3 regions of the Neptunicella sp. genome follow, and region 1 is predicted to be linked to each of the others. Evidence: predicted binding sites of a transcription regulator. Region 1 holds the regulator's gene; each other region holds the start of a gene.
The links. Region 1 encodes FNR, which switches genes on or off when oxygen is low (the NO sensors DNR and NnrR bind a similar motif). Its sites were predicted from a motif close to TTGATCTAGATCAA; they were not measured.
Positions count from the first base shown of each region.

Region 1 (7,670 bases):
AATTCAGGGTTTACTCTGTAAATTGGGGATTAATTTTCCATTGGTGATTTAAAACCTTCAGGTTTAATGGTCAAAACATCACAATCCAGCGAGTCAATGACATGTTCGGCTGTATTGCCAATCAAGGCGGCTGAAATACCGGTTCGGCCAACCGTTCCAATAATCACCAATTCGGCATTAATATCCTTCGCAACTAACGGAATAGCCGTTTCAGGCAAGCCTTCACGAACATGGCTACAGGCACTATTAAAACCGTGTGTCTGACAAAACTCATTCATCGAATTGATATGATAATCTCGTACTGACTGGTTATAGTTTTGTGGATCAAATTCAGGGATTTCAATGGCAATATTAACCGGTGTACCGGGGTAAGCATTGACCAAATGTACTTTCGCATTTAACGTTTCGGCAAAATCCTTGGCGCACTTGGCTAATTTATTATTGAGTGATTGGTGTTCCTTATCTTCCGTACCGGCGCTCACGGCCGCGAGTATATTACCACTTTCTGGCCATTCCTGTTCTTTAACCAATAAAACGGGAGCAGGGCATTTACGCATTAGATGCCAATCAGTAGGAGTAAATACGACAGCTTTTAATACACCATGTTCATGAGTTCCTTTAATAACTAAATCATAATTGTGCTGGATCACTTCATGAATAATGCTTTCAAAGGGACGGTTGTGCCAAACCACCTTTAAATCAATGTTAATGTTATTGCTGTGATGATGTTGCTCTACGATCGATGTAAGCCACTCTGTTCGATCATCAACGACCGATTGACGCATAGATTCTCGTTCAGTCACTGACAGCATAGTGGTCATTTCATAGGAAAAATCGTAGATGGTTAATAAAGCGGTAATACTTGCACCGGTTTTATTGGCAATATGAATCGCCCGCTTGAGTGATTTCTGTTCTTCGCTGGATGGATCGATAACCGCAAGTAGAGTTTGATACTTGAGCATAATAATAACCTCCGACAAAATAAGTGAAATTACATCGCTTACTATCAGTTTATGCGTTGTCTAACCGTTCTGCCAGCGAAGTGGTAGATATATCAATAATTTAACGATAATTTAGGGGACATTGAGCTTAGGAAGAGCGGTAATAAAATTAATCAGACGACATTCCAAGCTTATCCCTTTCGTCAGACTTCAACGTAATTAATTTACCGTCGACATCAATTTTACCTTGCCGCTGAAGTTGACCTAGTAAACGACTGACGGTTTCAATGGATAAGCCCAAATAGTTGCCTATTTCACCTCGGGTCATACTTAACCTAAACGTATTGGGTGAGAATCCTCGTTGGCCAAAACGTTGTCCCATGGAGTTTAAAAAATACTCTAAACGCTCATTGGCTGAGTATTGGTTCAGAACCCGTGACATTTGTTGATGATGACAAAGCATACCGCTCATAATGCGATTAATTTGTTGACGAAGTTTGGGAAACACGTCGGCTAGATGATCCAGGGTATGATAGGGAATTTCACAAATCATCGATGTTTCGAGTGCTTGGGCATGACTTTGGTGGGCCATTAATTCCAGACCATCAAAACCAATAATATCCCCGGGCAAATGAAATGCGATGATTTGCTCTTCACCATTTTCCGATAAAGTAAAAGACTTAAATGAGCCTGATCTGACGGCATATAACGCCGTAAGGGGTTGATTAGCTTCGTACAGGTGTTGGTGCTTTTGATACGGACTTTTGCGCACCACAATATCATCCAGACGTTCAATTTCCTTACCCTCAAACGAATAAGGTAAACATAACTGACTGAAATGACATTGTTGACAACATAGGTTGTGCGTTGTTTTCTGCATATTCCCTCACAAATAATCTGAAACCATCTTCATTCCAGCTCAAAATGAATTATCAGAGAGGCTGAATATTATAGGGGTTTTAACAGAATAAGTATCGAAAAGCCTAGCATTAACACTGCCATGATCTGGCGGGTAATAGGTAATGCCAGATATTGTTTAAGTGTATTTCCCAGCGTACCCAATATTAACAAAGCGGGCAAGGTACCTAAACCAAAAAACAGCATGGTTAACGCCCCATTGACTGCTGAGCCACTTGCCATACTCCATACTAACGTAGAATAGACCAGGCCACAGGGTAACCAACCCCAAATAAGTCCATAAGGTATCACCGCTAGCGGTGTAGAAAAGGGAATAAAACGTTTACTGAGCGGCGATATTTGGCGCCAGAAAACGCCCCCTAATTTTTCAAGATGAGTTAATACTTTCCACCAGCCACCGATGTAACAGGCTAATAACAATAAAAAAATGCCGCTAAGCAGTTGTAACCAAACAAGTCCTTGATGCACCTGATGAGAGAATATTTCGCCCAGATAACCCGTTACTCCTCCAGCAATACTATAACTGGTAATACGTCCCACATTGTATGCCAGTATATAAGGTAGCGGATTAGTCTTAGATGGAATAGCAAAAGTGAAAGCGCCAACGATACCACCGCACATTCCAACGCAATGAACGCTGCCGGCAATCCCAACCAGTAACGCCGAGAGAAGATTGAGTTCAGTCATGCTTGCTGGTATCAGATTCCGGCTTTTTCAGGTCATCATCAAATAAAATACTATGGCCGTGACGTTCGAGATCTTCAAACTGATTTGACTTTACTGCCCAGAAAAAAATAACCAACGCTATCCCTACCAGTACAATTGTCAGCGGGATCAAGAAATACAGAATACTCATGGTTAATGGCCTTGATATTTTAATATTCGTAACGAATTCGTCACGACAATAACAGAACTGAGTGACATCCCCAACACCGCCATCCAAGGAGTTAATACGCCACTAACGGCGAGGGGCAGTACCAGCACATTATAACCTATCGCCCAGCCCATATTCTGCCTTATTTTGCGCTGAGTGACGTGGGCTATTTTAAGTAAATAGGCAATTAGATCTAACTGATTATTGAGTAATACTATATCAGCACTGTTTTTAGCCAGTTCAGAAGCACTACCCACGGCAATCGAAATATTGGCAGCAGACAACACAGGGCTATCATTAATTCCGTCACCAATCATTAATACGCTTTGATTCTGTTGCTGTAGCTGTTTTATCACTGCCATTTTTTGTTGTGGCGAGCAGCTAGCATGAAAGTGATTGATTTTTAGCTGATGGGCTAGCTGTTCAACACTAAAAGCATTATCACCACTGATAAGGTGGGTCTCAATCGCAGCTAAGCGCTCCAACAATGTGCTTGCTTGTGGTCTAAGCACGTCATCCACATAAAATACCGCTAGCAACTGGTGCTGATTGGCTAAAAAAACTCGCGCAGAGCGATACTGTTCGGGAATATCGTGCTGTATAAAATCAGCAGAGCCCACCTGATATTGTTCTTGGCCAATTATTGCACTTATGCCTTTGCCTTGTACTACTTGGATATTGTCACAGGGTAACAGGTCGATAACATGGCGAAATGCACTGGCGATAGGATGCTCGGAATGTTGTTCAAGACTGGCAATAATCTTCAATGCCTGTTCATCAGGCATTTTGGATAAATTAACCATTTTAAGTAGACGGAAGTGACCTTCCGTTAAGGTGCCTGTTTTATCAAAGGCAATACAATTAATGTGTTGCAAACCTTCTAGCACATCGGCTTTTTTAACTAATAAGCCATGGCGATTGAGATTCGCAATGGCACAAGTTAATGCCGTTGGAGTGGCTAATCCGAGTGCGCAAGGACAGGTGGCCACCAATACGGCAATCGTAATGTAAAAGGCCTGCTCATTGCCTTGTAATGTCCAAAATGTAAAGGTGGCAAGCGCAATGACTAGTACGGCAGTAACAAAATAGCGGGAAACCTTATCGGCCAATACCGCCAGCTTAGGTTTAGCCGCTAACGCGATTTCCTGTAGACGAACAATCTGACTGATTAATGCATGTTGCAAATCGGTTTCAACTTTTATTGTTAATACACCCGCATGATTTGTGGTACCACCGTAAACGGTATCGCCAGGCTGTTTACTCACGGGTTCAAATTCACCGCTTAACATCGATTCATCAACTTGGCTTTGACCTTGGGTAATAATCCCGTCAATGGGGATCATTTCGCCAGCACGCACCAGTATAAGCTGTCCAGGTTGCAGTTTTTTAGCCAGGCACGTTTGAATGTGACCGCTATCGCCAATCAGATTGGCGCTAACCGGCATATGTTTGATGATATTGGCAGACACTTCAGCAGCATGATGCCTGGAGCGATGTTCCAGATACCGGCTTATCAATAACAAAAATATAAACATAGCCACCGATTCAAAATACACCATGCCATGTTCAGTGAAACTGGCCCAGGCACTGGCACTAAATGCACCAATTACCGCTACGCTAATTGGCACATCCATATTAACGGTTTTATGTCGCAAGGCATTGAAGGCACTGCGGTAAAAGCCAAACCCGGAATACACCACCACCGGAAGGCAAAGAATGAGACTGATGTAATGGAAAAATATCTGGGTTTTAACTTCAATATCACCAAAAATGCCGAAGTAGAGACAAAACGCCAACATCATCAGTTGCATCGTCATAATCCCGGCCAATCCAAGACGCTTTAGAAAACGTTTATTTTCTTTCTGATAAGACGCTTCGTGTAAATCAGGTTGAAAGGGCAGTGCGTGATAACCTATTTTTTCAAACCCGGTTAAAATCTCGCTTAACGGCGTAATGGCATTGTTCCAGTTAACCGTAGCCCGACGTGCTGAAATGTTAACACTAATCTGATTGATACCTGGCTGCTGGCTTATTTGCCGCTCAATCAGCCACCCACACGCTGCACAACTAATCCCTTCAATAGTAAGTTGTATTTGTTGATGTTGTTCAGAGTCGGTTTCAACGAATTCTTGTTGCAGTTCGGCTTCATCAAAAATACGTAACTTTTCACGTATCTCATCATTTAGTGGGGAAGCCTTTTCAGCCGTTTCTGTCCGAAAACGATAATAATCTTCCATGCCGCCATCAACAATAGCTTGCGCAACGGCTTCACAGCCCGGACAACACATCGCTCTGTGCTGGCCTAATATAAAAGCGTTAAAATTATCGCCAGCCGCAATTGGCTGATCACAATGGTAACAAGTGGTCGTCATTCTGGGGCTAATGTGATCGCATCATTACTAGGTAAATTAATGTTCTCTTGGATTTTCCATAGTTTGTCAAAAGGGGTTAAGGTAATTTGCCACTTTCCTGCAATATCAGAACTATGTTCAGCTACGTAGAGTCCTGCAGCATTTCTTAACAGTTGCACATGGAAGTCCAGTTTACTTAGCGTAGCATGATGAAAGTCGAGTGATAATGCGGTTCCGTCCAGTGGGGTATTTGACTGTATTGCTACTTCGATACGGTTATTGATCACCGTTAACTTGCCTTGAATGCCCAACTCTTGGGCCTTGTGGATTTTAGCTAACTGAATGTTAATCCATTTACCTTCTTTATAATAATCATCAACCACGAGGGTATCTTCGGTATTCATCGCGATAAAAAACATATTAATGCTAAAAATAACCGCAATACTTGGCAGGATAATTAACACCCATGGCCAAAACTGTTTGTACCAAGGCTGGGGAGTATTCATTATGTTTGATTCTCATAAATAACCCCGTAAAAACGGGGTTATTTGTTGTTGAAATGGACGACGATATTATTGGTTATTATGTGATAAGCCATAAACATAGGCGCTAATCACATGTATTTTTTCTTCACCTAAAATATCTTTCCAAACAGGCATTACGCCATGACGACCATTAGTGACGGTTTCGGTAACGGTTCGTTCGCTACCACCATAAAGCCAGATATTATCGGTCAGGTTAGGGGCACCTGTGGCAATATTGCCTTTACCATCCTGACCATGACAAGCAGCACAAATAGCAAACCGGACTTTACCTTTGTCAGCTAACGCTTGATCAACTTTACGACCACTAAGACTCAGTGCATAGGCAACAACTTCTTTAACCCCTTGTTCACCCAGAGTTTCACCCCAAGCAGGCATAACACCCTGACGACCATTCATAATAGTCGTTTTAATTGCCGCTGCCGTCCCACCATGTAGCCAATCATCGTCGGTTAGGTTAGGGAAGCCCATTCCACCACGAGCATCAGAGCCATGACATTGGGAACAGTTTTGTAAAAATAATCGCTGGCCGATTTTAGCGGCATCAGGATCTTGCGATAAGGTTTCAATATCTTGCTTTGCATAAGCGGCAAATATCGGGCCATAGGTCTCTTTCGCATGCTCAAGTTCACGATCATACTGGACCACAAGTCCTTCTTCTTTGGCACGTTTAGTGGCCGCTTCACCTTCGGCAATACTTAGAATCCCCTGGTTAGAGCTCTTCCAGCCTAATAAACCTTGCCAACCACCTAAGCCCGGATATAGCAGTAAATAAATTAAGCCCCATACAATGGTGATATAAAATAAAATTTTCCACCAATGTGGCAAGGGATTGTTAACTTCAACAATGCCATCAAACTCATGGCTCATTTCTTTACCTTCTTCGACGCCAACCCAATTGGTCAAACACCAGCGAAGTAGTAGGTAGCAACCAATGATGGTGCCAAGGGTGATAACAGAAATCCAAATAGTCCAGAAACTACTCATGCTCAGATGACTCCCGATTTTTTTGATCCGGTTTGTGTTGGTTTGTAGGTTCGTCGTCAAATATTAAATTGGCCGCTTCATCAAAGCGTTTTTTTGACTTTTTACTAAAAGCCCAAGCAATAATACCAATCATAATGACGAGTAACGTTACCGTAAAAATAGAATTAGCTAATACCTTATCCATGGCTATTTCAGCGCCGTACCTAATGATTGAAGGTAAGCAATCAATGCCTCAAGTTCAGTCTTGCCTTTCACTGCGTCTTTAGCTCCAGCAATATCTTCATCGGTATAAGGCACGCCAAAATCACGAAATGTCTGTAATTTTTTGGCGGTTAATTCCCCGGTTAATACATTTTTTTCTAACCAGGGGAATGCCGGCATAATGGATTCCGGTACTACGGCACGAGGGTTATTCAAATGCACTTTATGCCATGCATCACTGTAACGTCCGCCAACACGGGCTAAATCGGGACCAGTACGCTTAGAACCCCATAAAAAAGGATGCTCCCAAACCGATTCACCCACAACAGAGTAGTGACCGTAACGCTCTGTTTCAGCACGGAAAGGGCGGATCATTTGAGAATGACAACCAACACAACCTTCACGGATGTAAATGTCACGTCCTTCCATCTGTAATGCGGTATAAGGCTTTAAGCCATCCACAGGAGTGGCTGTTTCTTTTTGGTACATCAAAGGTAATATTTCAACCATGGCACCCAAGCTAATGGTCACCATAATCAAGATGGCCATCAAACCAGCATTTTTTTCTATGATTTCATGATAATTTTTCATCACATTCTACCTTATGCTGTTTGCGTGTTAAGTTGCATATGTTCTTCCTTACCGCGAACCGTGCGATAAGTGTTGTATGCCATGATCAACATACCGGTAACAATAAAACAACCACCCAAGAATCGAACAAAGTAGAACGGTTTAGACGCTTCGATGCTTTCAATAAAGCTATAGGTTAAGGTGCCATCAGCGTTCACTGCGCGCCACATCATGCCTTGCATCACGCCAGATATCCACATGGCAACAATGTATAAAACCACGCCAA
Region 1 is NZ_JBLWWF010000023.1:54,491-62,160, reverse strand. Features, by position in the region: gene uspE (universal stress protein UspE) at 30-962, opposite strand; gene fnr (fumarate/nitrate reduction transcriptional regulator Fnr) at 1,111-1,821, opposite strand; gene ACTD55_RS16510 (sulfite exporter TauE/SafE family protein) at 1,890-2,546, opposite strand; gene ccoS (cbb3-type cytochrome oxidase assembly protein CcoS) at 2,539-2,715, opposite strand; gene ACTD55_RS16500 (heavy metal translocating P-type ATPase) at 2,718-5,105, opposite strand; gene ACTD55_RS16495 (FixH family protein) at 5,102-5,590, opposite strand; gene ccoP (cytochrome-c oxidase, cbb3-type subunit III) at 5,657-6,613, opposite strand; gene ACTD55_RS16485 (cbb3-type cytochrome oxidase subunit 3) at 6,606-6,797, opposite strand; gene ccoO (cytochrome-c oxidase, cbb3-type subunit II) at 6,800-7,405, opposite strand; gene ccoN (cytochrome-c oxidase, cbb3-type subunit I) at 7,417-7,670, opposite strand, start outside.

Region 2 (7,670 bases), on a different contig from region 1:
ACTGGCGAACCAGGGAAAAGCACGAGGAAAAGCCGGATCTTGCCAGCGACGAGCCAACCACCCCATATAGTGGATCATGCGCATGGCGCGTAATGGTTCGATCAAACTTAATTGACCCATATCAAAATCGGCAAACTCTTCATAAGCCGAAATCAAGGTGTCCAGCTGCACTAACTGCTCTTGCCGGTCACCAGACAACATCATCCAAATATCCTGGATAGCAGGGCCCATCCGGCTATCATCCAAATCCACGAAGGTGGGGCCGTCACGCCATAAAATATTGCCCGGATGGCAATCTCCATGTAAACGAATAACGTTATCACAATGATATAAATCACTCGCTTTATTGGCGACCATTTCCAGAATAGTAAAAAACGCCTTTTCGAGCTGGGCAGGAATTAGCTGACTTTGCCGCAGGATTTGTAGCGGCTGGTGAAGGTATTCATCGATACCGATTTGTGGACGCACGCTAAAACGACTGCCTTGGCCAACTTGGTGGATGCGGCCGATAAACCGTCCCATCCACTCCAACTGGTCAAGATTATCCACTTCAAATTGTCGACCGCCCACTGATGGGTATAAGGCGAAAAAATAGCCGTGATATTCCAACAGGCTGGATTGGCCATATTTTAGTGGTGCCACTAACGGAATATCATGCTCAGCAAGTTCGAATGCAAATTGATGCTCTTCTTCTATTTGCTCACGGGTCCAGCGGTTTGGTCGGTAAAATTTAACCACGTAACGCTTTTTGTCTTCACCAATAAATTGATAAACCCGATTTTCGTAGCTATTGAGACCCAGCAATCCCGATTCAACAATCAGCCCGGTACTCTCAATCGCATCAAGAATAAAATCGGGTGTTAACGATGAAAAGTTAAATTCGGACACGGTGAGCCTCTGGTATTGATAATAAGACGCCACATGATACACGTCCGTATCAACAAACCATCATTTATCGATATAAAAATTTACTTGGCTCTAACTGCATCACATCTTCGCTGCCCGGCGTGGTGGCTTGTACCCGAATATTAATATCCGTTACCGCCTGATCAATTGAATACGCATCAACCGCCACACTAATGGGCAAGGTGTAGACTTCCCCCCCTTGCACTTCGACATCAGTTTGGCCCGTTAATTTGGGATCCTGCAGACCTTCCACATCAATATGATAGGTTTGCGCAAACTGGGATTTATTCAGAATTTTAAGGGTATATACGTTTTCGATTAAGCCTTCATTGGTTTCTCGATAAAGACTATTGCGATCACGAATAATATCTACGGCAAGGGGGATGCGAGTCACCAACTCCAATACCAGTAAACCGGCCATGACCATTAACACTAACGCATAACCGATTAATTTCGGACGAAGAATTTTGCTCCCCGAACCTTTGAGCTGATTTTCCGAGGTAAAACGTATGAGCCCCCTTGGATAGCGCATTTTATCCATTGTATCGTTACAAGCATCGATACATTTGCCACAGTCGATGCATTCATATTGCAAGCCATTGCGAATATCAATCCCGGTCGGACAAACCAGTACGCATAAATTACAATCAACACAATCACCGATATTTTTCTCTTTACGGGTTTGCTCATCCATTTTACGCGGACGCGGACCACGCCCTTCGCCCCGCTCGGCATCGTAAGATACCGTCAGCGTATCCTGATCAAACATCACCGCCTGAAAACGAGCATAGGGGCAAATATGGGTACACATAATTTCTCTAAGCCAGCCTGCGTTTCCATAGGTACAAAACGCAAAAAACCAAGCCGAAACGGTTACCCAAAACCCCGTTTGCAGGGTGAAAAAATCAATAAATAAAGATTTGATAGGGGTGAAATAACCTACGAAGGTCAGTGATGTCAGGATGGCGACCATCAGCCAGCAAAAATGTTTGGCGGTTTTACGCCAAAACTTATCAAAGTCCATCGCACGTTCATCTAATTTGATACGCTTGTTGCGACTACCTTCAAACAATTCCTCAAACCAGATGAAAATAAACGTCCATGTGGTCTGCGGACACATAAAACCACACCACACCCGTCCGGCAAAAGTCGTCACAAAAAACAGGGCGTAAGCCGCAACAATAAATATCCACGCCAGTAGCGTCAGATCTTGGGGCCAGAGGGTTAAATTGAAAATCGTAAAGCGCTGCTCGGCCAAATCGAACAGAATGGCTTGCTGACCATTAAAGGTAAGCCAAGGTAACAACACAAATAACGCCACAAAAAACAAACCAAAGGAACGACGAAAAGTGTCATACAGTCCCTTGACCGACCTTACATAGATATGGCTTCTCGGTGTGTAATGATTATCGTGTGAGCTTGACTCTGGTTGGTGGATTTTAACGGGAGTAATATCTTTTACGGGAATCTTATTGCTCATATCACCAAAGGCCTGATTTCCAATTTGAGTCTGCATTATACACTCAAGCTATCAAGTTTTGCAGACTCTAATCTAACAACGAGTTGCTGATCTTAACCGTTAACCTTGTTGGGCATACTGTTCTAAATCAAAAAAATCTTAGGTATAGGATGATATAAGGATAAAAACTGCACAATAATTAGCAATTATTGTATGCTCTGGTTACTTGGCTTTACTGTATTTATTCATGAAAAAAACATTTATCATCATTATCGAAGTCGCATTACTATTCTTGGTTCTGCGTTCCTCATTTGTTCAATATCTGTTGTCCGATATGCACCATACGCTATCTAACTGGATGACTGAAATTTCGCAAATTCAAAGTCGCCAAACATTGGATCAATTACGCGGTAACATGTCAATGGATACCCAGAACTTCAACGAGATGCAATTAGATTATTTTAATAAAGTGACTTATAGCCCTGAACAGGTGCTACGCTTTGAAAACTTATACTGCATCAAGAAAGATAAAAACCCCTTTATCTATGGCCCTACCCTGCATCATTTTTGCGAACAGATTAGTCTGCTCAAGTCAAAATTCTAACAAAAATAATTCCGCTGAAAATATTGTTAACTGGACATCAGATCGCGTAAGCTGACGGCTCACTTTGAATAGACTCCGCTACATTTCGTCAGCGGATTATTTAGACTCAAGAAAGCGACAGTATGTCATGTATGAAAGTTTTTATGGATTAAACAATCGGCCGTTTCAGTTAACCCCCGATCCGGAGTTCTTCTTTGCCAGTAAATTGCACAAGCGTGCTCTTTCCTATCTAGAATATGGTCTGTCACAATCGGAAGGTTTTATCGTTATCACCGGTGAAATAGGGACCGGTAAAACCACCATTGCCAACAGTTTACTCAGTGATATTAATCACGATGATATTGTTTCAGCACAAATAGTCACACCTAAATTGTCACCCGATGAATTAGTCAGGATGGTCGCTTCCAAGTTCTCAGTGGATATTAAGGGCCAAACCAAAACCGAAACACTAGGCGCATTAGAACAATTTCTGATTCAACTGCAGCAACAGGGTAAACGCGCACTATTACTGGTGGATGAAGCGCAAAATTTACCGTTAGAGTCAATTGAAGAGCTACGCATGCTGTCTAACTTTCAAGTGAACGGCAAGCCTTTGCTACAAAGCTTCTTGCTGGGCCAAGAAGAATTACAAGATATTATTAAAGCGCCGAACATGGAACAGTTCCGGCAACGTATTGTTGCTTCCTGTCATCTTACCGCCTTAAGTGAAGAAGAATGTAAAAACTATATTGAGTACCGTTTGCACCACGCTGGCTGGAATGGCAGTAGTTTGTTTAGTGACGGTGCATTTCAAGCCATTTTTAAATTCACTGGTGGGGTGCCTAGACGTATTAATACCTTTGTTGATCGCGCTTTGTTATTTGGTTTTTTGGAGGAATTGGAGTTTCTTGATGCTGACGATATAGAAGCCCTCACTAAAGAGGTCGCGGATGAAATGTTTGTACAAAAAGATGCCCCCTTGCAAGAAGCGAACGTCGCTCCCGATATTAAAGATGTAGATTATTATAAATCCATGCTGTTAGAACTGGTTGATACTTTGGATAATACTATCAATCAAAAAATTAAATTAACCCGATATATTGATAAGTTGTTGAAAAAGAAATATAAAACCTATATTCGGTTAAAATCTGATTAAAATTAGCTGTAATCTTAAACAATTAACCAAAACGGCCGAATAAGATACAGTATGTAGACGTTTTACATTCTAAATAACAAGCAAACAATAATAAAAACCAGTGGTTGCAATATATTTAGGGGCAAACGAATGAAAGCATCATCTAGTAACGGCCAAAAATTATTTACAGCACATGGGCAAGGTAGCGCCTCACGCAGACAAGCCTATTACAAAGGCAAATATAAGCGAGAAATATTTTATATTGGTCTATCGCTACTATTGATCGTTATCGCGGCTGGACTGAGTGTTTAATTAAACACTTTACCAAAAGCTAGAAGGTATAACCCAGGCTGGCAGTGATGCGTCGGTCGGTCAATGAATTTGAAGGTAAATCAGACTTTCTATCCAGATAGCGCAGATTAATACTGCTGGTAATATTGCGACCTAACTTTTTAGATAACCCCACCCCAATTGTTTTAGTTTTATCCGGGGTCATTTCGGTTTCATATTGATACTCGGCAAAATTGCCGGAAAAATTCAAATTGGTACTGTAATTCAATTTATAACTAGCACGCAGAGATAAGCTTTGATCATCTCGCTGGCGGTTGCTTTCAAGATAATCTGTACTTCCCTTACGAGCGCCAACGGCCAACGTTAATTTTCGACGAGTCCAACTAACATCAATATTGGCACTTTTGCGTAAATAGACCTCTTCTGACAATTCTGGGATTTGCTGGGATATATTAAATCCTTGCTCACCAGGTAATAACTCATAACCGACTTCCGGTTGAAAACAATTTTCCAGCTGTGTTTCCCCTACCGAGCAGACAATTACCGCATTAACCGTATTTTGGTTTATCCGCGAAAAGGACGTAATACTTTCTTCGTAGCCGATGGAAGTCCGAATATCTCGGGTGCTATGAATCAGGTTGAAGGCATAGGAGTCACCATAAAAACGTTTGCCATAATTGGCATCAATAGAAGTGCGACTACTCAATGCCCATTTGGCGTCTAAGCCGAGATAGTTTTGTTGCTGATCATTGAGTGACTTTTCAATCCGGTTATACGTGATAGTAATATAACGATTATCAGCGACAAACCACTCTAACCCAGCGCCATAGCTAGTTTGATCATAGGCATCAGAGAACTCAACCACATTGGAACCTAACTCGTTTTTCTCGTCTTGCGCGGTCACCACAAAACGTAAATTTGATATAAATAATGGCAATGAGACCTTAGCATTCAGCATCGTAGACTTGAAATCGTCGCTCACTTCACGCTTGGTGTTGTTATAGGTTGCAGTTAAATTCCAATTAATAAAGCGAACATTCTTACCTTGGTAAAAACGAATATTAGCCCCTTCATTTTCATTATTAAGGCCAAGAAAACCTTGCCCTTCTATTGATTCTGATTCCGATTTTGCAGTCTGAATGCCCGCTGTCAAACCAAACCAAAGGGGATTAGGTAAGGAAAACGTCAACCCGCCAGAATAACGTTTCACTTTGCTAAACTGCTCTGGTGTCGACAGGGTGTTAGAGGAGATGGCATCCGCCGGATCGCGCACCTGATAATCTTGATTTGCACTCAATCTTAGAGAGAATAAATCAGCCCCAAAACGACTTTGGGTAGCCAAACCATAACTGGTATAACTGCGAGCCTTGGTAAATTCATCGCTATTGGGTAATACCCGGGTATGTTGGATATAAAACGATCCATCGGCTTTATTGCCATCAAAAACTGCAGTGAATTTTGGCATCAATGAAAGCACTTCATCTTTAGCCGCTGTTCCATCATCAAATTGACGATCATAAGCATCAATTGTCGAATCAAACGAAGGGGTAAATTGCCAATCCGCCTGCGCTGGAATAGTAGCTAAAGATAAACCAACAAGTAATGAAAGACGTTTAATTTTTAACACCTTACCCACTAGCACCTTATTCATTTCCTGCGTTGTAGTAGCCATAGGCACCGTAGCCATAACCATATCCCAATCCAGCATTACCTTTTTGAGACTTATTGACCACAAAACCTTTAGCCATATCCGGATTTAACTGCTCGACTGCCGAGGATATATCGGCCAGTTTAGTTTTACCTTCTTCAATAACAACTACAGCCTGACCCGCCAGATTAGTCATAATAGCGGTTTCATTAATACCTAATAGGGGAGGGGAATCAAATATCACCACCCGGTCGGCATAACGAGTGGCGAAATCATTAACAATTTCCAGCATTTTCTCACTGGCTAGCATTTCAGTTGAAAGATGATGAGACTTGCCGGCTGGAATAATGCGTAACTTTTCGACATTGGTGTAATACATCACTTCTGAAATATCATCCACCTCGCCCAACAAATACTCCATCAAACCATTATCATAAGTCACACCCAATGTTTTCATCACATTGGGTCTTAGCACATCGGCATCAACCAATAACACGGTTTTATCTTGTTCCAAGGCAATACTCAGCGCCAGATTGACGGCAGTGAAGGTTTTACCTTCATGAGGATTGGCACTGGATACCATTATAATGTTGCTGTTATTCAGGGTTTTGGACAATGGTCCAAACGCGTTACTTAGCACCTTACGCTTGATGGCCCTAAATTCCTCACCAATGGAATGCTTAATGGAATTAGTTGTGACAAAGTGCTTATCATCCAACTCAAGTTGCAAATAAGCTTTATGCGAAGGCGTCGACGCTGGCTCTGGCACAACACCTGACTGACTGGCGAGAGGCTCATTGTGTAACACATCGTCCTGCGCCGACAATGATGCAGCCGACTCTGGCTGATCTGGTTGAGATTCATTTTGTAAGGCTTCACTGTCTTTAGTCGCCTTGGCCTTATCAGCATCTGCTTTTTGTTTTCGTAATGCTCTTTCGATAGTACTCACACTAAACTCTCCAGCAGATGAAAGGGTAATCGACCATAGACCAATTCCATCGTGACAATACCCACATAGATAAACAATAGAACAGAACTGGACAGTGAAAAGATAATAATTCGACGTTTATTAGCACGAATCAACTTCGCTGCGTCAATGTGGGACACGGCTCCCAATACCGGTATATTAAAATGCTGGATTAACTGGCGATGACTAAATACCACCGGGTTAATCTGACTGACTAGAAAAGCAATACCCAGTCCCGAACCAAAACCCAGTATTAACACCAAGGTATAAAATATGATCCGATTCGGTCCAGAAGGCTTGGTAGGCAAACGAGGCGGATCAATAATACGAAATTGAATGTCATCAGTAGTCGCTTCAGCTTTGCGTGATAATTCGGCCGAATCTTTGCGGCTTAACAGTTCCAGATATTTAGATTTAATGATGCCATAATCACGATTGAGACCTTGAAATTCGGCTTCAATTAATGGAATCAAGTTAATCTTTTCTTCTAACTTCTTGACCTCGGCCTTATAAGTTTGCACCCGTACTTCAATTGATGCGATCTCACTTTCAATATTGGCCACATTAATCTTCATTTCCTGATAAACCGGATTCTGATTCACATTACCAAACTGACTATAAGATCCCGTACTACTAGCGGCCTGACTCATTGCCTCAATTTGTTTTTTACGATCTTCTTTT
Region 2 is NZ_JBLWWF010000005.1:169,653-177,322, forward strand. Features, by position in the region: gene ACTD55_RS05780 (serine/threonine protein kinase) at 1-888, opposite strand, end outside; gene ccoG (cytochrome c oxidase accessory protein CcoG) at 953-2,386, opposite strand; gene ACTD55_RS05790 (hypothetical protein) at 2,613-2,969, shown strand; gene ACTD55_RS05795 (XrtA/PEP-CTERM system-associated ATPase) at 3,097-4,104, shown strand; gene ACTD55_RS05800 (hypothetical protein) at 4,234-4,395, shown strand; gene ACTD55_RS05805 (TIGR03016 family PEP-CTERM system-associated outer membrane protein) at 4,415-6,046, opposite strand; gene ACTD55_RS05810 (XrtA-associated tyrosine autokinase) at 6,018-6,971, opposite strand; gene ACTD55_RS05815 (XrtA system polysaccharide chain length determinant) at 6,968-7,670, opposite strand, start outside.
Region 2: a site for FNR is predicted at 2,504-2,517, ahead of ccoG (cytochrome c oxidase accessory protein CcoG). Genes of this name have one in related genera too.

Region 3 (7,670 bases), on a different contig from region 1:
TATGCACAGGGCAGTCAATTGGCAGAGGGGATTCCGATGTTTTATCCCGTTCCTGCCAGTGCTTTGCAACACAATGGCCAGCCCGGGTTACAGGCGGAGTTTTTTAACAATAGCGAGCTGCAGGGTGAGGTATTGTTTAGCCGGATTGATGCTAACGTGGATGCTAACTGGAATGACAAAGCCCCTCGTGATGATATGGATGACGATAATTTTGCTGTGCGCTGGAGTGGCGAAATTGTGGCTGATAGCGATGGTGAGTACCAACTTGGGGTGATTAGTAGCTGTAATACTAAACTCTATCTGGACGGTGAACTGGTCGCCTCCACTAAGTATCATTTTCGTGATGAATATGGCGATCCCCGTTTAAGAAAATCCCCAGTACTTAACCTAACAAAAGGCCAGCCGCACAAGATAAGAATAGAAGCGGGTGAGACCTATGCCGATGCACAGGTGCAACTGGTGTGGGCCAAACCTCAACCGGATTTGCATCAACAGGCGCTGGATGCAGCCAGTCAGGCTGACGCGGTGGTGATGTTGATGGGATTGACCGCGCGTTTGGAAGGCGAAGAAATGGATGTGCATACCGATGGCTTTAACGGCGGTGATCGCACCAAAATCGACTTGCCACAAGTTCAGCAGCAGTTGATTAAAGATATTCAGGCACTGGGTAAACCGGTGGTGCTGGTATTACTCAATGGCAGTGCGCTGGCGGTAAACTGGGCAGATGAACATGTACCCGCCATACTGGAAGCCTGGTATCCCGGTCAAGCCGCTGGTACGGCTATTGCCGATGTATTATTTGGTGATGTCAATCCGGCTGGGCGCTTGCCGGTTACTTTTTATCATTCTGTCGATGAGTTACCTGCGTTTGAGGATTACAACCTGACCACTCAAACTTACCGCTTTTTTAACCAACAACCCTTATATCCTTTTGGTTACGGTTTGAGTTATAGCCGTTTTGAATACAGCGATATTGCAGTCAAAGAAACCGGCGAAGATAAGTTTAATGTCAGCGTGACGTTAACCAATAGCGGGGATATGGACGGTGATGAGGTGGTGCAACTTTATGTTGGTCAAGCAGAGCACACCGGGCATCATCCTATCCGCAGTTTAAAGGGCTTTCAGCGCGTGCATCTGGCGGCCGGGGAACAACAAACAATCGAGTTTGCGTTAACTCGGGAGGATTTCGCCTTATTTGATCAACAAGGTGAGGCGAAGGTAGTACCGGGTGATTATCGCGTGTCGGTGGGCGGCGGCCAACCGGATCAAAAAATCAAAACAACGTCCAATGTTCAATCGATGATGGTGTCGCTCTAGAGGCATTGCGCAGCGTGATATAAGAGGGAAGTGAAAGATAAATAATCAATAACATATAGCCAATAATATACAACCGGGACCTCGGTATTTTTAAGGGCTGTGCTAGACTGCCTGAAAAATAAAAAATGACTGACAGCGGTAACGTTGATCAGTGAATACCACCCTACACAATACAGAGGTCTACATGACTGATTTTCGTCAACAGGCATTGGATTACCATGCCTTGCCGGTGCCCGGTAAAATTAGTGTCGAGTTAACCAAACCGGCAGAAAGTGTAAAAGATTTGGCTTTAGCTTATAGCCCCGGTGTGGCTGAGCCAGTACGTGAAATTGCTGCCGATCCCGATGCCGCCTATTTATATACAGGCAAAGGTAATATGGTCGCGGTGATTTCTAACGGTACCGCGATTTTGGGTCTTGGCAATCTTGGCCCGCTGGCGTCCAAACCGGTAATGGAAGGTAAAGCGTTGTTATTTAAGCGTTTTGCTGGGTTGGATGCGATTGATATTGAAGTGACCCACCGCACTACCGAAGAATTTATCAATACCGTGGCGAGTATCGCTGATACCTTTGGCGGTATTAATCTGGAAGATATTAAAGCGCCGGAATGTTTTGAAATTGAGCAGGAACTGGTCAAGCGCTGCAATATTCCGGTATTTCACGACGATCAACACGGTACGGCTATCGTCACCGCTGCCGGTATGCTTAATGCGCTGGAGATTCAGGGTAAACAATTACATGATGCCACCATCGTGTGCATGGGAGCAGGTGCGGCCGCGGTGGCGTGTATGGAATTACTCATCAAATGCGGCGCCCAGCGCGAGCGCATTTACATGCTGGACAGACAGGGGGTGATCCACACCCGGCGTGATGACTTAACCCCGCATAAAATGCTATTTGCCAACAATACCGATAAGCGAACACTCGACGACGTAATGAACGGTGCGGATGTGTTTGTGGGCGTATCGGGTCCCGATGTATTACCCGCAGAATCATTGAAACTCATGGCGGCCAATCCGGTGGTGTTTGCCTGCTCGAATCCGGATCCGGAAATTAAACCGGCATTGGCACATCAGGTACGTCAGGATCTCATTATGGCGACCGGGCGCTCGGACTATCCCAATCAGGTTAACAATGTATTATGTTTCCCGTTTATTTTTCGTGGTGCGCTGGATGTCAGAGCTAATACCATTAACGATGAAATGAAAATTGCGGCAGTAGAAGCGATTCGGCAAATTACCAAAGAACCGGTATCCGATGCGGTATTAAAAGCCAGTGACGTATCCAAGCTGGAATTTGGTAAAGAGTATATTATTCCCAAGCCAATGGATCCTCGTTTATGCCAACGGGTCGCCAAGGCGGTCGCTCAGGCTGCCATCGATACCGGGGTTTCTCCATTTGAAGCATTACCCAAAGGATATATGAGTGAATGACAACGATGAATAAAGGATTGGCATTAAAATTACTGGAAGATTCAAACGCGTCTTTTGAGCAACGCTTGGTTATGCTGGAAAAGCCTCTTGCTGATTTAGCGCCCGGACAAGTGCGGGTTAAAATGTTGGCGGCACCGGTTAATCCATCTGATTTGGTGTATTTGCGTGGTCAATATGGATTACCCCCTCAGCAGGGTGCTTACGCGGGATTTGAAGGTTGCGGGATTGTGGTTGAGGCCAATGCCGGATTATATGGCAAATGGTTAATTGGCAAGCGAGTGGCTATTTCAGCTCAGCCCGGCCAAGACGGAGTTTGGGCCAAATACGCTACCACGTTGGCTAATTATTGTTTACCGCTCCGCAAAGACATAGATGATATTCAGGGTTCTACTCTGATCGTTAATCCCTGTACGGTAATCTGTTTGTTGGAACGAGCCCAACAATTGGGGGCCAGGGCGATTGTTATCAACGCGGCGGCGAGTCAGGTGGGTAAAGGATTAATTCGTTACGCCAAAATGCACGGGGTTAAAACCATTGCTACTGTGCGCAGCGCCAAAAATGTTGAAGCCTTGACTAAACTAGGCGCCGATTACGTGTTGCTCACGACCGATGATGACTTTTCTGCCCAGCTTAAACAAGCTGCCGAGCAATGCCGTGCCAGCGTGTTAATGGATGCGGTGGCCGATCAGGATACGGCCAACGTGCTTAAACAATTACCTAATGGTAGTACCGCCATCGTCTACGGACGCTTGCAAGAAAGTCATGATCCATTGGGAGGCCACTTTAGTGTCGGGGATGTGATTTTTCGTGATAGTCGAATTGAAGGATTCTGGTTGGCGCGCACGATTCGCCAGTCATCCTTATGGAAAGTGTTTCTGCTCAATCGCAAGGTACAAAAATTATTTGCCGAGGGCGTTTTCCACACCGATATTCGTGGTGAATATGGTTTCGATGATTTTATTCCTGCCTTGCAACACTATGCTGAAAATAAAAGTGATGGCAAGGTGGTTTTAAGACCCAATCAATAACCATGCTCGATTAAACCGGCTTAGAGGAGCTAAGATGTATCGTCGTTTAATGCTTTTTTTATTTATCTGTATCAGCTCAGTGTTAGCCGGTTGCGCCTCTGATCCTGTAACTCAAGATAATGCGGATGTAACTTCGTTGACTGGAACGTGGCGGGTTGAAGATATTAATCAAACGGGTGTGACTGACTACGCCATGCTGACTATGCAATTTAGCGAGCAGGGCAGAGTTAGCGGGTCAACCGGGTGCAATCGTTACAACGCCAGCTTGCAAACAGACAATGGTAATTTTGTCGTGGCTAATACGATTTCTACCCGTCGGGCCTGTGTGCCCGCCATTGCCAACCAGGAACAACGTTTTTTAGCCGCATTAAATGAGGCGGCGACCTATCAGCTTAAACAACAAACCTGGCTGATAATATACGATGGGTCAGGTCAGCCGCGATTAACGTTGACTCAGATGCAAGCTGCTTCAGAATCAGCCAAGCTTATTGCCGATAAGCCGCTAGCCAACCGCAAGATGTTTCGCTGCGAGCAACTGGGAGAGGTGGGGGTTCGGTTTTTGGGACCTGAAACGGTGGAATTGTCTATTAATGGCCAAATGAATGTATTGCAAAGAGATCCTGAGGCTTCGGTAGCTCAATATACCAATCGTATGATGTCGTTCTGGAAACAAGGTAATCAAGCGCAGTTGAACCTTAATCAACAGCACTATCAATGCCATTTAATTCAGCCATAAGGTTGGTAAACAAATAGGTGAATAACTCATATTGGATACGGCACCATGATTTACGTGTTTTTGTTTAACTGTTTGGTTGTTGCCATTGCGGTCGTGATTCATTACGAGTGTCTTTATCGTATTACATTTTACTTTCCCAGAATGACAATCAAGCATCGTTATCGGATCGTGTTTGGTGTGTTTGGTGCACTCATTGCTCATGCACTGGAAATATGGGTTTTTGCGCTGGCTTATTATTGGATGAATCATGCCGACAGCTGGGGAAAACTGGTTGGTAATTTTGATGGTAGCTTAATGGACTGTGCCTATTTCTCATTTACCGTATTTAGTACGGTGGGCTTTGGTGACATTGAACCCATCGGTGATCTTCGCTATTTGACCGGTATCGAGTCTTTAACCGGGTTAGTGCTGATTACCTGGACCGCGTCATTTTTATTTATTGAAATGCAACGTAACTGGAGTACCAAGTAAGGTTAGTGGTGGTTCGTTTAGCTATAGCTGTCCGCTAACGTTTCACTATTAATACATGGGTGACATTTAAGTCCATTTGCCTCAAGGTTCATCTCTCTCCCGCAGCCTATGCCTTGGCAAAATAGTTGGGGAGCCATCGTTTTATTTTTACTGATTCAAATGGCTTGGATACGCTACTGGCGTATCCTTTAATCATTGAGCCAGCTTAATGCGGTTGCGGCGTCGTCGAAATATTTGACTTCGCCTGAGATAAACCACGATCCGACTTTGGCGATGATTTCTTGCCAGTGTTTATTTCCAAAGATGGCGATTTTTTCAAATTCATTTCCATGCTTTAACCCCAGTTTTAAATCATCCCAGGCGGCTCTGAGTTCCCACCCTTCTAGCTCGGTGCCATCAATCAGTACATTAACCTTAGGTTGTTTTACTGCGCCTAATGCGGAATCAATCATTGGGGTAATCGTTTCATAATCAGCGTGAGTCAGCTTGCCTTTTGCTTTTAAAAATAAGAAAAAATGATTGCCGCTACGTTCAATACCAATAGATAAGCCATGTCGGGTGTTTGTCACAATATGCTCCTTGAGTGAATTGATGCACTATCAAAATTTAGCAGATAGTGACAACAAAGGCATATTCTCATTGTGGTTTGATTAGGGTCTGTTGATCTTTGCTGTATACTTTTGCAACGAGTTGCGCGGTATTTAAACAATGAAGCACGATTGTGGTGTAGTTGTTCTACATGAATGAGTGCTGAAGCAGTAGAAATGCCGCGCAAACGTTGCCCGAAGGGTTCGTCCTAAACGCTTTTTACTCATTGTTGCTTATTTTTGACTTAATCCATTAGGCCTGCAAATAAGCGTCGCGATTAAAAAGCGTTTAATTAGAACAAAATTCATACAGCAAAGATCAACAGACCCTAGGATTATCAGGATTTCTGCCAACATTTAGCTAAGCTTAAAGCATTCGATAATTGACGGCGTTGCAATGATGCAAACACTCAGGTTGGGCAGTAGCGGTGAATTGGTGAGACGTTTACAGCAACGTTTATCTGAACTTGGTTGCTATCATGACAGCATTAATGGTGAATTTAATGATGCGACACAGCAGGCTGTTGAATATTATCAAGGCCAGCATCAACTGACCATTGACGGGGTAGTTGGACGTAATACCCAGGGTATGTTGGGGCTGGATTTGTCCGAGCAGCAAGTGTTTGCTGCAATGCAAGATAAAGTGCTGGATGTACTCATGGTACAACGTATTTGCCATGATTCATCAGCTGGCAATATTCGCACTCACTGGCCGTTAATTTTGCGATCCATGCAAGCACAGCAAATGGGGGATAATCCCATGTTATTAATGGCTGTCGCGACAGTGTATGTGGAAACAGGACGCTTTTGTCCATTGGATGAATATCAATCCAAATATAACACCACCGCCAATGGACATCCGTTTGATAAATATGATGATCGGCATGATTTGGGTAATCAAGGCTATCCCGATGGCAGCCGTTATAAAGGAAGGGGCTATATTCAGTTGACCGGACGTGCCAATTATCGTGATATTGGCCAACGTCTGGGGATCAGTGACCGGCTTGAGCAGGATCCTGAAATGGCCAATGATCCACAAGTGGCTGCCGATATATTGAGTATGTTCCTCAAACGAGCCGAAGATAAAGTGCGTCAGGCGTTAGCCCAGTCTGATTTAGCTCAGGCCAGAAAGCTGGTTAATGGTGGCTCGCATGGCTTACCGGAATTCAAGCGGGTGTATCTGCTTGGGGAACAATTATTGAAATAATAGGTCGATATTATCCGTCATTATAAAAACAACAGAGACCAGCATTATTTTAAATCTATCCCCACCGATCATTATAGATATTGAAGCCAGTGGTTTCGGTGCAAACAGTTATCCGATTGAAGTGGGTGTTATCATGCATAATGGTGAACGCTACTGTCGGCTGATTAAACCACAACCTGAGTGGCAGCACTGGGATGAAAACGCCGAAGCCTTGCATGGGATCCAACGTCAACTCTTGCTCGAAAAAGGCACTAGTGCTCATCAGGTTGCACAAGAACTCAATTGTCTTTTAGCCGGTAATACGGTGTATTCCGATGGTTGGGTGGTGGATAGCCCCTGGCTGATTAAATTACATCACGATACCCAAATTGCCATGCAATACCGGATTAGTTCATTGGAAATGATTTTGACTGAAGCGCAGATGCAAATATGGCATCATACTCGCAGTGATTTACAGGATGAATCATCATTGCCTCGTCATCGAGCCAGCACCGACGCCAGCATTATTCAGCACACTTACATGGCCACACGTCACCTGACCCACGCAATTTAATATCAGCCAAAAGGTTGAATTTACTGGAATTGTCACCATATTCCGGCAGTAAAAGAGGAATGGTACCGATATGAATGCATTACAAATTGACGGTTTAAAGAAAACCTACAAGAGTGGCGTTGAAGCGCTCAAAGGAATTAACCTGAATGTTAGCGACGGCGACTTTTTTGCCTTGCTGGGACCAAACGGAGCCGGTAAGTCCACCACTATTGGTATTATTGCCTCGTTAGTTAATAAGTCTTCAGGCTCGATTCTGGTCAATGGCCACTCAATTGATACGGATTTGATTGAGGCCAAAAAATGTATTGGTTTGGTGCCACAAGAATTTAATTTTAATCA
Region 3 is NZ_JBLWWF010000009.1:14,193-21,862, reverse strand. Features, by position in the region: gene ACTD55_RS08945 (glycoside hydrolase family 3 C-terminal domain-containing protein) at 1-1,317, shown strand, start outside; gene ACTD55_RS08940 (malic enzyme-like NAD(P)-binding protein) at 1,502-2,749, shown strand; gene ACTD55_RS08935 (zinc-binding dehydrogenase) at 2,746-3,777, shown strand; gene ACTD55_RS08930 (META domain-containing protein) at 3,812-4,513, shown strand; gene ACTD55_RS08925 (potassium channel family protein) at 4,559-4,984, shown strand; gene ACTD55_RS08920 (STAS/SEC14 domain-containing protein) at 5,173-5,553, opposite strand; gene ACTD55_RS08915 (peptidoglycan-binding protein) at 5,969-6,778, shown strand; gene ACTD55_RS08910 (hypothetical protein) at 6,912-7,331, shown strand; gene ACTD55_RS08905 (ABC transporter ATP-binding protein) at 7,402-7,670, shown strand, end outside.
Region 3: a site for FNR is predicted at 5,715-5,728, ahead of ACTD55_RS08920 (STAS/SEC14 domain-containing protein). Genes of this name have one in related genera too.